3 regions of the Vibrio eleionomae genome follow, and region 2 is predicted to be linked to each of the others. Evidence: predicted binding sites of a transcription regulator. Region 2 holds the regulator's gene; each other region holds the start of a gene.
The links. Region 2 encodes CRP, which controls carbon source genes, mostly activating them, when cyclic AMP is high. Its sites were predicted from a motif close to TGTGANNNNNNTCACA; they were not measured.
Positions count from the first base shown of each region.

Region 1: F9817_RS00820 (NupC/NupG family nucleoside CNT transporter) is a predicted target of CRP. The motif match lies at 2,782-2,797, and genes of this name have one in related genera.
Region 3: malT (HTH-type transcriptional regulator MalT) is a predicted target of CRP. The motif match lies at 2,301-2,316, and genes of this name have one in related genera.

Region 1 covers NZ_WEKT01000001.1:167,251-171,468, reverse strand. The annotation lists gene F9817_RS00830 (ABC transporter ATP-binding protein) at 1-856, opposite strand, end outside; gene F9817_RS00825 (BMP family lipoprotein) at 981-1,976, opposite strand; gene F9817_RS00820 (NupC/NupG family nucleoside CNT transporter) at 2,939-4,207, shown strand.
Region 2 covers NZ_WEKT01000004.1:101,161-105,378, reverse strand. The annotation lists gene F9817_RS03725 (YheU family protein) at 1-132, shown strand, start outside; gene F9817_RS03720 (phosphoribulokinase) at 217-1,086, shown strand; gene crp (cAMP-activated global transcriptional regulator CRP) at 1,328-1,960, shown strand; gene F9817_RS03710 (DUF1338 domain-containing protein) at 2,042-2,839, opposite strand; gene astA (arginine N-succinyltransferase) at 2,853-3,872, opposite strand; gene F9817_RS03700 (aspartate aminotransferase family protein) at 3,974-4,218, opposite strand, start outside.
Region 3 covers NZ_WEKT01000050.1:24,494-28,711, forward strand. The annotation lists gene malT (HTH-type transcriptional regulator MalT) at 1-2,113, opposite strand, end outside; gene F9817_RS19105 (glycogen/starch/alpha-glucan phosphorylase) at 2,710-4,218, shown strand, end outside.

The DNA of each region.
Region 1 (4,218 bases), on a different contig from region 2:
CTCGAATTGAAAAGTTTACGTTGCTAACGCGAGTCACACCCGATTCGTCAACGTAGTTGAGATCACGTACTTTGACCAATTCCTGGGCTGGTTTAGCCGCTGATTTATCGACTTTTAAACGAACCTTACGGCCCACCATCAACTCGGCTAACTCTTCTTTATTGGTTGTATTGGTCGCAAGATGTTCAACCATCTGTCCTTGACGCATTACCGAAATATTATCCGTAATCGCAAGGACTTCGCGGAGTTTATGTGTGATCACGATAACCGTGGTGCCTTGGCTACGTAGCTTATCCAAAATAGCAAACAAGTGATCAGCTTCTTGAGGAGTCAGTACGCCTGTTGGTTCATCAAGAATGAGGATGTTGGCATTACGGTACAGTGCTTTAAGGATCTCTACACGTTGTTGAATGCCAACGGGTAGATCGCCCACTAGCTCATCTAGAGGCACCTCTAATCCGTAGGTCGAGGCAAGCTTCTGCAATTTTTTACGCGCAGAAGACAAGCTTTCGGTTAGTTTCCAGCTTGATTCAGCACCAAGAACAATATTTTCCAAAGCAGTGAAAGTGTCCACTAACATAAAGTGCTGGTGGACCATACCAATACCTGCTGCAATGGCTTCTTGGGAATTGGTTGGATGATATGGAGCACCTGAGACTTTCATGACACCTGAGTCAGGTTGATAGAAGCCGTAAATAATGCTCATCAATGTGGATTTACCGGCACCATTTTCTCCGATAATGCCGTGAATGGTACCTGAAGGAACTTGTAAATCGATATTATTGTTAGCGTGTACTGCACCAAAACGTTTATCAATTTTCTTCAGCTCGATTGCGTAATTTTGAGCTTGAGTCACGAGATAACTTCCTGAACAAAGAAAAAAAGATGTAACTTACCTTCGCTATCTTTTTGTTAAATTGTGTATAGCAGAACGCCGCTGTAGACAGCGGCGTAAGGTAAGATCTATTCAAATCAAAAGCTTAGTATTTACAAGTGTTGTCCACTGTATAGTCATGTACTTTGATTTTTCCTGCAATAATGTCAGCTTTTAGACCATCGATGTATTTTTTGAGTTCTGGAGTGATAAGTTTTTCATTGTATTTATCAACAGCATAACTCAATGCATTGTCTTCTAAACCAAGAACTTTGATGCCTGGTTTCCAAGTGCCATTCATGTCTTCATGCCAGCTGTTGTATGCTGCTTGACCTACGTTTTTCACCATAGATGTTAGCATTGTTCCTGGATGAAGGTGGTTTTGGTTTGAGTCCACACCAATAGCATATTTACCTGCATCGACAGCAGCTTGGTAAACACCTAGCCCTGTACCACCTGCTGCTGCATAAATAACATCAGCACCCTTAGAGAACTGAGTTTTTGCCAATTCAGATCCTTTAGCTGGGTCATTAAATGCTGCGCCAGTAGAGCCGGTCATGTTTTGTAATACGGTAATTTTAGGATTAACGTATTTTGCACCTTGCTCGTAACCACATTCGAATTTACGAATCAGAGGGATATCCATACCACCGATAAAACCCACGACACCTGTTTTCGAGTATTTAGCCGCGATCGCACCAACTAGAAATGAACCTTCGTGCTCTTTAAATACGACCGATTGAACATTGGGCTTTTTGATCGTTGAGTCTAATACCACAAAGTGTGTTTTCGGAAATTCATCAGCCACTTTAGTCACTGCGGATACCATATTGAAGCCAACAGCAACAATTGGAGAAAAGCCGCGGCTTGCAAGTTTACGTAAACCTTGTTCGCGTTGAGCTTCGTTTTGTGGTTCAAATTCACGAACTTTATTACCTTCGGCATTCATTGGTTTGACACCATTTTGGTAAACCGCTTCGTTGAACGATTTATCAAATTTACCGGTTGTATCATAAATAACTGCAGGTTTTACGGCTGCAAGAACATGACAAGAAGTGACGGCTAGCGCCAAAGTGGTGAGTTTTAAAATGGACTTTTTCACAATGAAATCCCTACGTTGCAATGCCACTGTCTATGTCTTCAATCCTTATTGAAAACACATGGAAAGTTAAATGATGCCATATCATTAAGGTCAAGAAACCAGAATCATAAGGCACAAAATGAGTCAAATTAGCTACACAAATAGCGACTCAGTTTATCGTTTGCTAAGAAAAAAAAAGTGGATTACTTCACAAGAAGGTCCAAATTTTCACCGGAATTTTCGACGTTATGTTGCGAAAATGTAATGAATTTTACTTTTTATGATCCGGACCGAATTTAAGCTGTGATATTGCTTACTAAACTCAGTGCAAACGTTTTTTTGCACTAATTTGAGGCGAACTCCCCAAAAAAGTGCGCAACACAATTCCTCCATGATGCAATCATCACGGAGCAAGTGCGATATAACCTCGTGAAACAAAAAAGAGGCTTTTAAATCAGATTTTAAGCTAAATAAATCAATGTAATGTATTGATATTTAATGGTTTGAACCTAGTTTTTCTCAGAAAAATTAACCACGTATCAAGACATATGCTCATTGCTTTTTCTTAACCCACATCATCATTTTCATGAGATGCTATGAAAATACCGTGCCAACCTATGTGATATAGGCCTCGCTTTTACTTCTGGTAGGATTAATAAAATGAATGAGAAAAGTAAGGTAAAAGTCGAGATTTTGTCGGTAATGGTATTAAATTGGTTGCTATTTTATACTCGCAAACGGTTGCTAGATTAAAGAATATTATGTTTTATAATTGTTAATTATTTGTTTGTTTGAGGTGTTTTGCTGGTGTAATTAGCACTTATGATGTGATAAAAGTCTCAATTGTAAATGTACGTTAATAAATCTGTTCATAAAAGCGTGAGCAGCTCATTACTTTTGCTTATGTCGTGCGTATAATCCGCCCCGAAATTAATCCAGTGTCCAAACACGCCAACATTTAACCAGTAAGGAAGTCATAAACTATGAGCCTGTTTATGAGCCTAGTCGGTATGGTAGCAATTCTTGCTTTTGCAGTATTGTTATCGGATAACCGCAAAGCTATCAATTTTAGAACGGTGGGTGGTGCATTTGCCGTCCAATTTATTATCGGTGGTTTCGTTTTATACGTACCATGGGGTCGCGACGTGCTCGCTGGATTCTCAGCCGGTGTTCAACACGTTATCGATTACGGTAAAGATGGTATCAGCTTCTTATTTGGAAGCTTAGTTAACTTTTCTGTTGATGGCATTGGTTTCATCTTCGCATTCCAAGTGCTTCCAACGGTTATCTTCTTCTCTGCGCTGATTTCGGTATTGTACTATTTAGGTGTAATGCAGTGGGTTATACGCATTCTTGGCGGTGGCTTACAAAAAGCATTAGGTACTTCTCGTGCAGAATCACTTTCAGCAGCGGCAAACATCTTTGTTGGTCAAACTGAAGCGCCTCTTGTTGTTCGTCCGTTTATTTCACGTATGACTCAATCAGAGCTGTTTGCTGTAATGTGTGGCGGTCTTGCTTCTGTTGCTGGTGGTGTTCTTGCTGGTTACTCTTCAATGGGTGTTCCACTTGAATACTTGGTTGCAGCATCATTCATGGCGGCTCCTGGTGGTTTATTGTTTGCAAAAATCATCAAGCCTGAAACTGAAAAACCAAATGAAAATATCTTAGAAGAAGGCCTTGCCGATCAAGAAGATAAACCTGCTAACTTGATCGATGCAGCAGCAAGCGGTGCCGCAACTGGTTTACAACTTGCTCTAAACATCGGCGCAATGCTTCTTGCATTCGTAGGTTTGATTGCTTTGGTCAACGGTATCCTTGGCGGTGTGGGTGATTGGTTTGGTTACGGTAACCTATCTTTACAATTGATTCTTGGTTGGATTTTCTCGCCTGTTGCATTCTTAATTGGTGTGCCTTGGAGCGAAGCTAACATTGCTGGTTCATTCATCGGTCAAAAAATCGTAGTCAACGAATTCGTTGCTTACCTAGATTTTGTTCCTTACGTTAAAGATGCGGCTCACCATGTTGTTGCTTCAACGGGTCTACCGATGACTGAAAAAACACAAGCAATTATCTCATTTGCTCTATGTGGTTTTGCGAACCTTTCTTCTGTAGCGATTCTACTTGGTGGTTTAGGTCCTTTGGCTCCTAACCGTCGTCATGATATCGCTCGTTTCGGTATGCGTGCTGTAGCAGCTGGTACGTTATCGAACTTGATGGCTGCGACCATCGCTGGCTTCTTCTTATCACTCTAATATCTGAGTTA
Region 2 (4,218 bases):
GATTACGGTGACCATGAAATACCACTGCAACAGAAAGTCGATCAGGTAAAGCATCAAATCCAAACGGGAGATGCGGTAGTATTTTATTCCGAATTACATGAAACTGTAGACATAAAGCTTAAGCATCAGTAAATCCCCAAAAAGGTTGGAAATTCCATGCTATAGTGAATCCACTATTAGGAATTTCCTGTTCAGGATCACTAGACAAGGTTTGTCATGTCAGCGAAACACCCCATTATTGCTGTAACAGGTTCATCAGGAGCCGGAACAACAACAACTTCGGAAGCGTTCCGAAAAATGTTCAATATGATGTCGGTGCAACCTGCTTGGGTTGAAGGCGATAGCTTTCACCGTTTTACTCGTCCAGAAATGGATGTCGAAATTCGTAAAGCTCGTGAACAAGGCCGCCATATCAGCTATTTTGGCCCTCAGGCTAATAACTTTCCTGCATTAGAAGACTTTTTCCGCCAATATGGAAAAAGCGGAACAGGCCAAATACGTCGCTATCTTCATACCTTTGATGAAGCTGTACCATACAACCAAATGCCTGGCACCTTTACACCTTGGCAAGATATTCCAAGTAATACCGATGTGCTTTTTTACGAAGGACTACACGGTGGTGTCGTCGATGGTGACGTCAATGTGTCACAACATGTTGATTTTCTGATCGGTATGGTACCGATTGTTAACTTAGAGTGGATTCAAAAGTACGTTCGAGATACCCGAGATCGTGGGCATTCTCGAGAAGCAGTGATGGATTCCATCGTACGCTCGATGGATGATTATTTAAATTATATTACCCCGCAGTTTTCTCGTACTCATATCAATTTTCAGCGAGTACCCACAGTAGATACGTCAAACCCATTAAATGCGAAGGGCATTCCAAGTTTAGATGAAAGTTTTGTCGTAATCAGACTTCGCGGGATAAAAAATGTCGATTTTCCCTACTTGCTAGCAATGATAGATGGATCCTTTATGTCTCGGCATAACACCATTGTTGTTCCTGGGGGAAAAATGAGTTTTGCAATGGAATTAATCGTGAGACCGATCCTGCAACAACTCATAGAAAGCGGTAAAATTGGTTGATTCATCACACACGAATTTCGCTTACTTTTCATACCGTGATCATAAGCACGTTTTTGCGCAAAAATTCGGCCAAACGACACGATTAAAGTCAAGAAATTCGAAGTGAAAAAGGATACTATTCTTTAACGGAAACAAGATAACTTGCAGTGAATCCAAACTCTTCTTATTCTAGTAAGCCTGAATAAGGCTTCGCTAAATTATGGATAGCGGCAAGCGTACCCTGCAGAGGAAGTGAGATATTATGGTTCTAGGTAAACCTCAAACAGACCCAACATTAGAGTGGTTTCTTTCACACTGTCATATTCACAAATACCCATCAAAGAGCACTTTGATACACGCGGGTGAAAAGGCAGAAACGTTGTATTACATCGTCAAAGGTTCTGTTGCGGTATTGATCAAAGATGAAGAAGGTAAGGAGATGATTCTTTCCTATCTAAATCAGGGTGATTTTATCGGCGAACTTGGTCTTTTCGAAGAAGGTCAAGAGCGTACAGCCTGGGTTCGTGCTAAATCACCATGTGAAGTGGCAGAAATTTCATTTAAGAAATTCCGTCAGTTAATCCAAGTAAACCCAGATATTCTAATGCGTTTATCAGGGCAAATGGCACGTCGTCTACAAGTTACTAGCCAAAAAGTTGGTGATCTTGCATTCCTTGACGTAACTGGCCGCATTGCACAAACACTATTGAATCTAGCGAAACAGCCAGATGCAATGACTCACCCAGACGGTATGCAAATTAAAATTACTCGTCAAGAAATCGGTCAAATCGTGGGTTGTTCTCGCGAAACTGTTGGTCGTATTCTTAAAATGCTTGAAGAACAAAACCTTATTTCCGCACACGGTAAAACTATCGTGGTATACGGCACACGTTAATTCTTTTTAACAAGCATATGAATATGTAAAGCCACCTTTCGCAGGTGGCTTTTTCTTAGTGGGTAATCCAAGAAAGCTGACTCAGCGTTGCCGATGAGTACTTTCAAAAATCTTATTGGCGGATGCTTCAACGAACCCTTGATAGAGTTGACCATCCGGTTGCTGATAACGTTTAGCAAATTCATAAAAGCCACCGGGAATCGACAATACGCCATCACTAAATGCCACATTCACCGTATCTGCAAGCGTGGAGGATTGCTCTAAACACACTTCTGGTGAACCTTTAACATCACCACCAGATTGGTTGATAGCAAACCCTTGCTGACGCAAGAATGCATTTACAGTGCTTACCTCATCAAATGCGTTTAGCTGGTTCACACTCACTGTAAAATGATTAGCACCATATCCATGCGCAGCGAGCCAACTGGCATATTCACTCTCTAAAGCTAGCTGCTTATAGTCATCAATGGTTATAGACCAAGGTCGCCCTCGATACAAAAATGCCCCTGATGCTATATCTAACTCTTCACTTTGCTCCAATAGCGACGCAATAATTTGTTGGGCTTCCAACGTTAATTGTTCCACTAATAATTCACTAATGAACACTTTCGGTAAGCTTGGATCCGGATGTTGGTAGTGCCGAGCATAGAGCTTTTTCTCCCGAAAATGATATTCACCGCCCATCTCATAACCCAATGCAATAAACGTTTTTGCCAGCGCTTCAATACCTAAGTGATTGCTTTTAAACGTTCTCAGAGCAATATGATCATTAATAAGTGGCGTGTCTTCCTGTAATAAGTGGTGAACCTTTTCTGCCGACGGACACAAGCGCGTGGTGTAATCCAGCCATAAGCTGTCAAACAATTGGTTTACTGTCATGACTTACTCCTCGTTATTGTGCTAACACCCGGACGAAATCATCGTCTTGTACCTGTAAAGCAGCGGCAACATCAGGGGCTAACATGACACTATGGTTCTCATGATTCACGGCTGCCTTCGCGGCTGTTGCCCTAAACTGAGTAAAGCTAGTGTTAGCAATAAGAAACCATTGAGCACTAGTGTGCTCTACCACTTTTACCTTTAAACGCAGTGAATCTCGCACCGAAGCGATATGTTCTAAATCACACTCAACAGCGGGTCCGGCATCGAAAATATCCACATAGTTTCGACACACGAAGCCCTCTTTTTTCAAGAGGCTTAGCGCAGGCCTAGTGTTGTCATGGACTTGACCAATGACAGCCTGAGCCTCCTTACTAAGGAGATTAATGTATATCGGCAGTTTGGGCATTAAATCAGCGATAAATCCCTTATTTCCAATACCGGTTAGGTAATCAGCCATAGTGAAATCTATCGAAAAGAAGTGTTGTTGGAGCCATTGCCAAAATGGTGAGTTACCTTGCTCATCACACACACCACGCATTTCAGCAAAAATGGTTTGAGAAAACCGCTGCGGATGCTCTGCTAACATCAGAAAACGGCATTTCGATAGCAGACGCCCATTTAACCCGCCACGAAATTGTGGCCGTAAAAATAGTGAGCAGACTTCGCTATACCCGGTGTAGTTATTACCAAAGGTCAGTAACTTAACTGTATTTTTCACATTCAGCTTACGAGAATGGTGCACAATGGTGCTGATGTGATAAGAGTAGAAAGGAACATCCCAACCCACGGCGGCTTCTATGCCTGTCGTGCCAGCGATTTCTCCAGTTTCACTATCATAACCAACCATCAAGTACCCCTCATCGTAGGGCTCAGTCACATTGGCTTTAGCAAAACTGTATTCGGAATGTTGAATGCGGTTTTTTAAGAGCTCTTCATTAACCGGAAGAGAAGTAAATCCATGTCCCGACTCAACGGCACAAGTATGTAGTGCTTCATAATCTGACATTGCAATAGGGCGAACAACTAGCATCAATATATCCTCCAGATGCTAAGGGCCCGAAAAATCGGGCCCTACCTAGTCTATCGCCATGAAGCTCAAAGTCCTCATGGAGCGAGATGGCGATCCCCAGCTCACACTAGTGTCGAAATAGCTTTATCTAGGCGAGCTAAACCTTCTTCGATATCTTGTTCAGGAATGATCAATGATGGAGTGAAACGCAACACATTTGGCCCAGCCACCAACATCATCAATCCTGCTTTACCAGCAGCAACAAGAATATCACGTGCACGACCTTCCCATGCTTCATTCAATGCGGCACCAAGTAGTAAACCTTTACCACGCACTTCTGAGAAGATGTGGTATTTCTGGTTAATTT
Region 3 (4,218 bases), on a different contig from region 2:
ATTGCAGTTGGGTAAAATGATTTCGTGCCTCCTTGGGGTTGGAGGTATTGGCTAACCACTGCTCAACAGCGTCGGTATCTCCACTGACTTGCCAATAGAGAATCAAAGCGGCAGATGCATGTGCTGTCCAATCAACGTGAAATGTGGACGTATTGATGCGCTGCTGTATTTCACTGATATAACGACTTGCTTTATCTATCTCTCCGCGACTTATCGCTATGATTGCGAGTAATGAATAGCAATGTAAGTGCTTACTGCGCATCCCTTCGCCTAGCACCTCTAACCCCAGCAAAGCGTTAGTTTCACTTTCTTCTAATTGATTCCAGCACCAGAGTAATTGACCTCTTATACGAAGTAAAAATTCATGTAAGGGAAGCTGCTGTAAGTGATGTTCTTTAATGAACTGAAAGGCATTATCTTGTACTTCATAAGCAGCTTGAGCATACCCTTGGGCAAGCAAAATTTCGCTTTGTTGTAACATAGCCCAAAGTGCTTGAGGATAGATTTGATATTGGCGAGCGAGTTTTTCGGTTTGCTGCATCATTGATAATGCACGGCTTAAATCGCCGAGAACGTGATTAACTTCTCCCACGACTGAAGTGGCGACGATACGGCTTTGATAGGTTGTATTATCAAGGAAACTTAATGCTTGCTCTGCTAACTCGAGTGCCTCATTGGGCTGATTTTGATTAATCGCAACTTGTGCTTTGAGCGCGTTAAATTCGGCCTGTTCGCGAGTGCTGGGTGCTATTTTACGCAAAGCCATCTGCTGATCGGCATAATCTAATAGGCTTGCCACCTCTTCGTATCGATGCTGACTTTGTGCTAACCACGCTTGCATTAGGCACAAACTTGGATGGCTATAGAGCGCTTCATCGTCCAGGCTATCAATTGCAATATCTAGCGCTTCTAACGCGCCTTGGTTAAATAAAGTCCAACCATGAGTGAGCAGTATATCCACTTGTAATGCCATGTTATGCCCTAAACTGGCGTGATGAAGGGCGAGGTTAGCATTGTTTTGGTTGAGCCAAGCTTGGGCAGCTAAAGAATGCAACTGAGCTTCTTGATCAGGCAAGCGACTTTGTCTCTGATGAGTAAGAAATTCCGCAAAAAGGTTGTGAAAGCGAAACCAATGACCTGATTCGTAATGAGAAAATAGTCGTCTATTCGCCGCAGAAGATACCGTTCTGACTGGCCAAATGAATAGCCCTAAACGCGATAGCTGCTCTAGTCGGCGCAACGCGTCATCATTACCGGTAATAATGCACGCCATCTCTGCATTAAAATCTTCAACGATGGAACATTGCATCAAAAATATTTGCGTATCGGGATCGAGTTGAGAAAAAACTTCTTCGATCAAATATTCCCACAAGTGGGTATGATCTGGCGGGGTTGTGTTGGGATCCCAATCGCTGGATTCTGGGTGGGATTGCATGGCGATCAATTGCAACGCAGAAGGCCAACCCTCTACATATTGGCGTAGGTGTTTAACCGTGACATCATCGAGTAATTTCCCAGTTCTTTTGGCCATAAAACGTGCGGTTTCATCATTATCAAACGCTAACTGCTGGTGGTCGATTTCGACTAACTGTTCTCTTACTCTTAGATTTGCCGTGCCCAGTGGTGGGACAGATCGAGAAGTTAAAACCAGTGTGATCGTTGTAGGTAAATGTTTTAAGAAAAAGCGCATCGCATCGTGGATGTCCTCGTTATGGATATGGTGATAATCATCGAGAACAAGATAGGTATGATGGGATATTGCGGTTAACTCTCCCAGTAACATCGTAAATAGTGCGTGCAGTGACGTATATTGATGATGTTGAGCCAATGTTTGACTATTTTCGCATTGACCATCTAAAGCTTGATTAAGTGCTTGAATTAAATAATTTGTGAAGCGATAACTGTCATTATCGCTGGGGTCAATATTGAACCACCCGACATGAGGTTCATTATCCAGCCATTCCAGCACCATCGTTGTTTTACCATAACCCGCAGGAGTGCGAAACAAGACCAGCTTGGCTTGTTGCGCCTGTTTAAGTATGGCCAAAATCCTTGGCCGAATTATGCGGTGGTTCTGTCTATCAGGACGAACCAGCTTTGATGGGATCCACATGTTTTATGTCGTTCTCTTTATAGGTAGAAGATCACAATGCGCGGATCGATCGAGGATCGAAAAAGAGTCATGCGCTGTGTTATTTGAGCTGTGTGATTAACGCTACCTGAATATATTTTCACCATGTTTTGATCATTAACGATATTTCACTATCTGGACAAGAAATCCTTTACCTACGCCCTAATAATGAGATTTTTATCACAAAATAAAGTCTTAATCTCTTCTCTTAGCTTATCTTCTGTACCAGATAGAATGAAATTTAGTCGTTTAATACCAAGTTAGTGTGATCTATACAACATTTTTGATCTCTATTCTGAATGGTTATTCGCTATGCAATCAAAAGCAGAACTACTGTTAATACAAGTAGGATACCTATGTCGTCATAGTTGGCTTGGGGTCCGGGTGGGTCGCTCAGATGAAACGTGTTTACTCAACATGATCGAAAAAACGTTACAGAACGAGTCACAACCTTAGGTACGGCATTCTCTACGCCTCACAAACTACGCCCACTCAGTTGAGTGGGAGGATGAGGTGTCTCAATAAAAAGGGATGCACGATATGTCTCAAATGGATGAAATAACAGGTGAGATTTCGCAATGAAACCTACGCAAAAATACCCGTTCGATAAAGAGTTATTTAAAGGTAATGTTAAACGTCATTTAAATGCGACTTATGCAACGACCGTTGAGCATGCTTCAACCCATGCTTGGTACTTAGCAATGGCGCGTGCACTGGCTGAATTAACCATGTTGAACTTGCTAGAAACAGAGCAAGACGAACGGATCGTTAAAGCGAAAAGCCTCAACTATCTTTCTCTAGAATTTTTGATTGGTAGGCTGACTGGTAATAACTTAATCAGTTTAGGATTGTTCGATTCCGTTGCCGATGCAATGTCGGAATTAGGACAGAATGTTACCGATTTGCTTGAAGAAGAGCGTGACCCATCATTGGGAAATGGTGGTCTTGGTCGTTTGGCCGCATGTTATATGGATTCCTGTGCAGCACTAGAATACCCCACAGTGGGTTATGGTTTGCACTATGAATATGGTCTATTTAAACAATCATTTGATCATTGTCATCAGAAAGAATCTCCAGATGCATGGCAGGGGATTGAAGGCTATCCATGGGAAGTTCCACGTCCGGAATTAAAGCAAGACATCGGTTTTTACGGTCATGTTGAAGTTACACATGTGGATGGAAAGGAAAAGCGCCACTGGGTGCCTGGGATGATCGTACAAGCGATGCCATGGGATTTACCCATTGTCGGATTTGAAAATGACACGGTTTATCCGCTGCGTTTATGGGAAGCCCGAGCTATTGCTCCTTTCTCCTTGGAAAGCTTTAACAATGGTAACTATTTTGAAGCGCAGCACGCTTTGATTGATGCTGACAACATCACCAAGGTGCTGTATCCAAACGATAACCATGAAAAGGGCAAAACACTGCGTTTAATGCAGCAATATTTTCATAGTGCTGCATCTGTTCGTGATATTTTGCGTCGTCACTTAAATGCCGGGTTTTCACTAGAAGAGTTACCTGAGCACGAAACTATCCAGTTAAATGATACTCACCCAACAATCGCTATTCCTGAGTTGATGCGGATTTTCATTGATGAAAAAGAGATGTCTTGGGAAAAAGCGTGGGGAATTTGTAGTAAGACTTTTGCTTACACTAACCACACTTTGTTGCCTGAAGCGCTGGAAACATGGGATGAAGGGTTAATCCAACGGTTATTGCCTCGTCATATGGAGATTATCTACGAAATTAACCGCCGATTCTTATTGGAAGTGAGTGCTAAGTGGCCCGGTGATGTATCGAAGCAGCAAACGCTATCAGTGATTCAAGAAGGCTTCCATCGTATGGTACGAATGGCCAATCTTTGTGTCGTTGGCTCTTATGCGGTGAATGGTGTTGCGGCAATGCACTCTCAATTAGTAAAACAGCATCTTTTCCCTGAGTTCAACGAACTTTATCCTGGACGTTTACAAAACGTGACCAACGGGATTACCCCTCGTCGTTGGCTGAAGTTTTGTAACCCTGGTCTTTCTGACCTCATCACAGAAAAAATTGGCGATAAATGGACCTCACATTTAGATCAGCTGCAA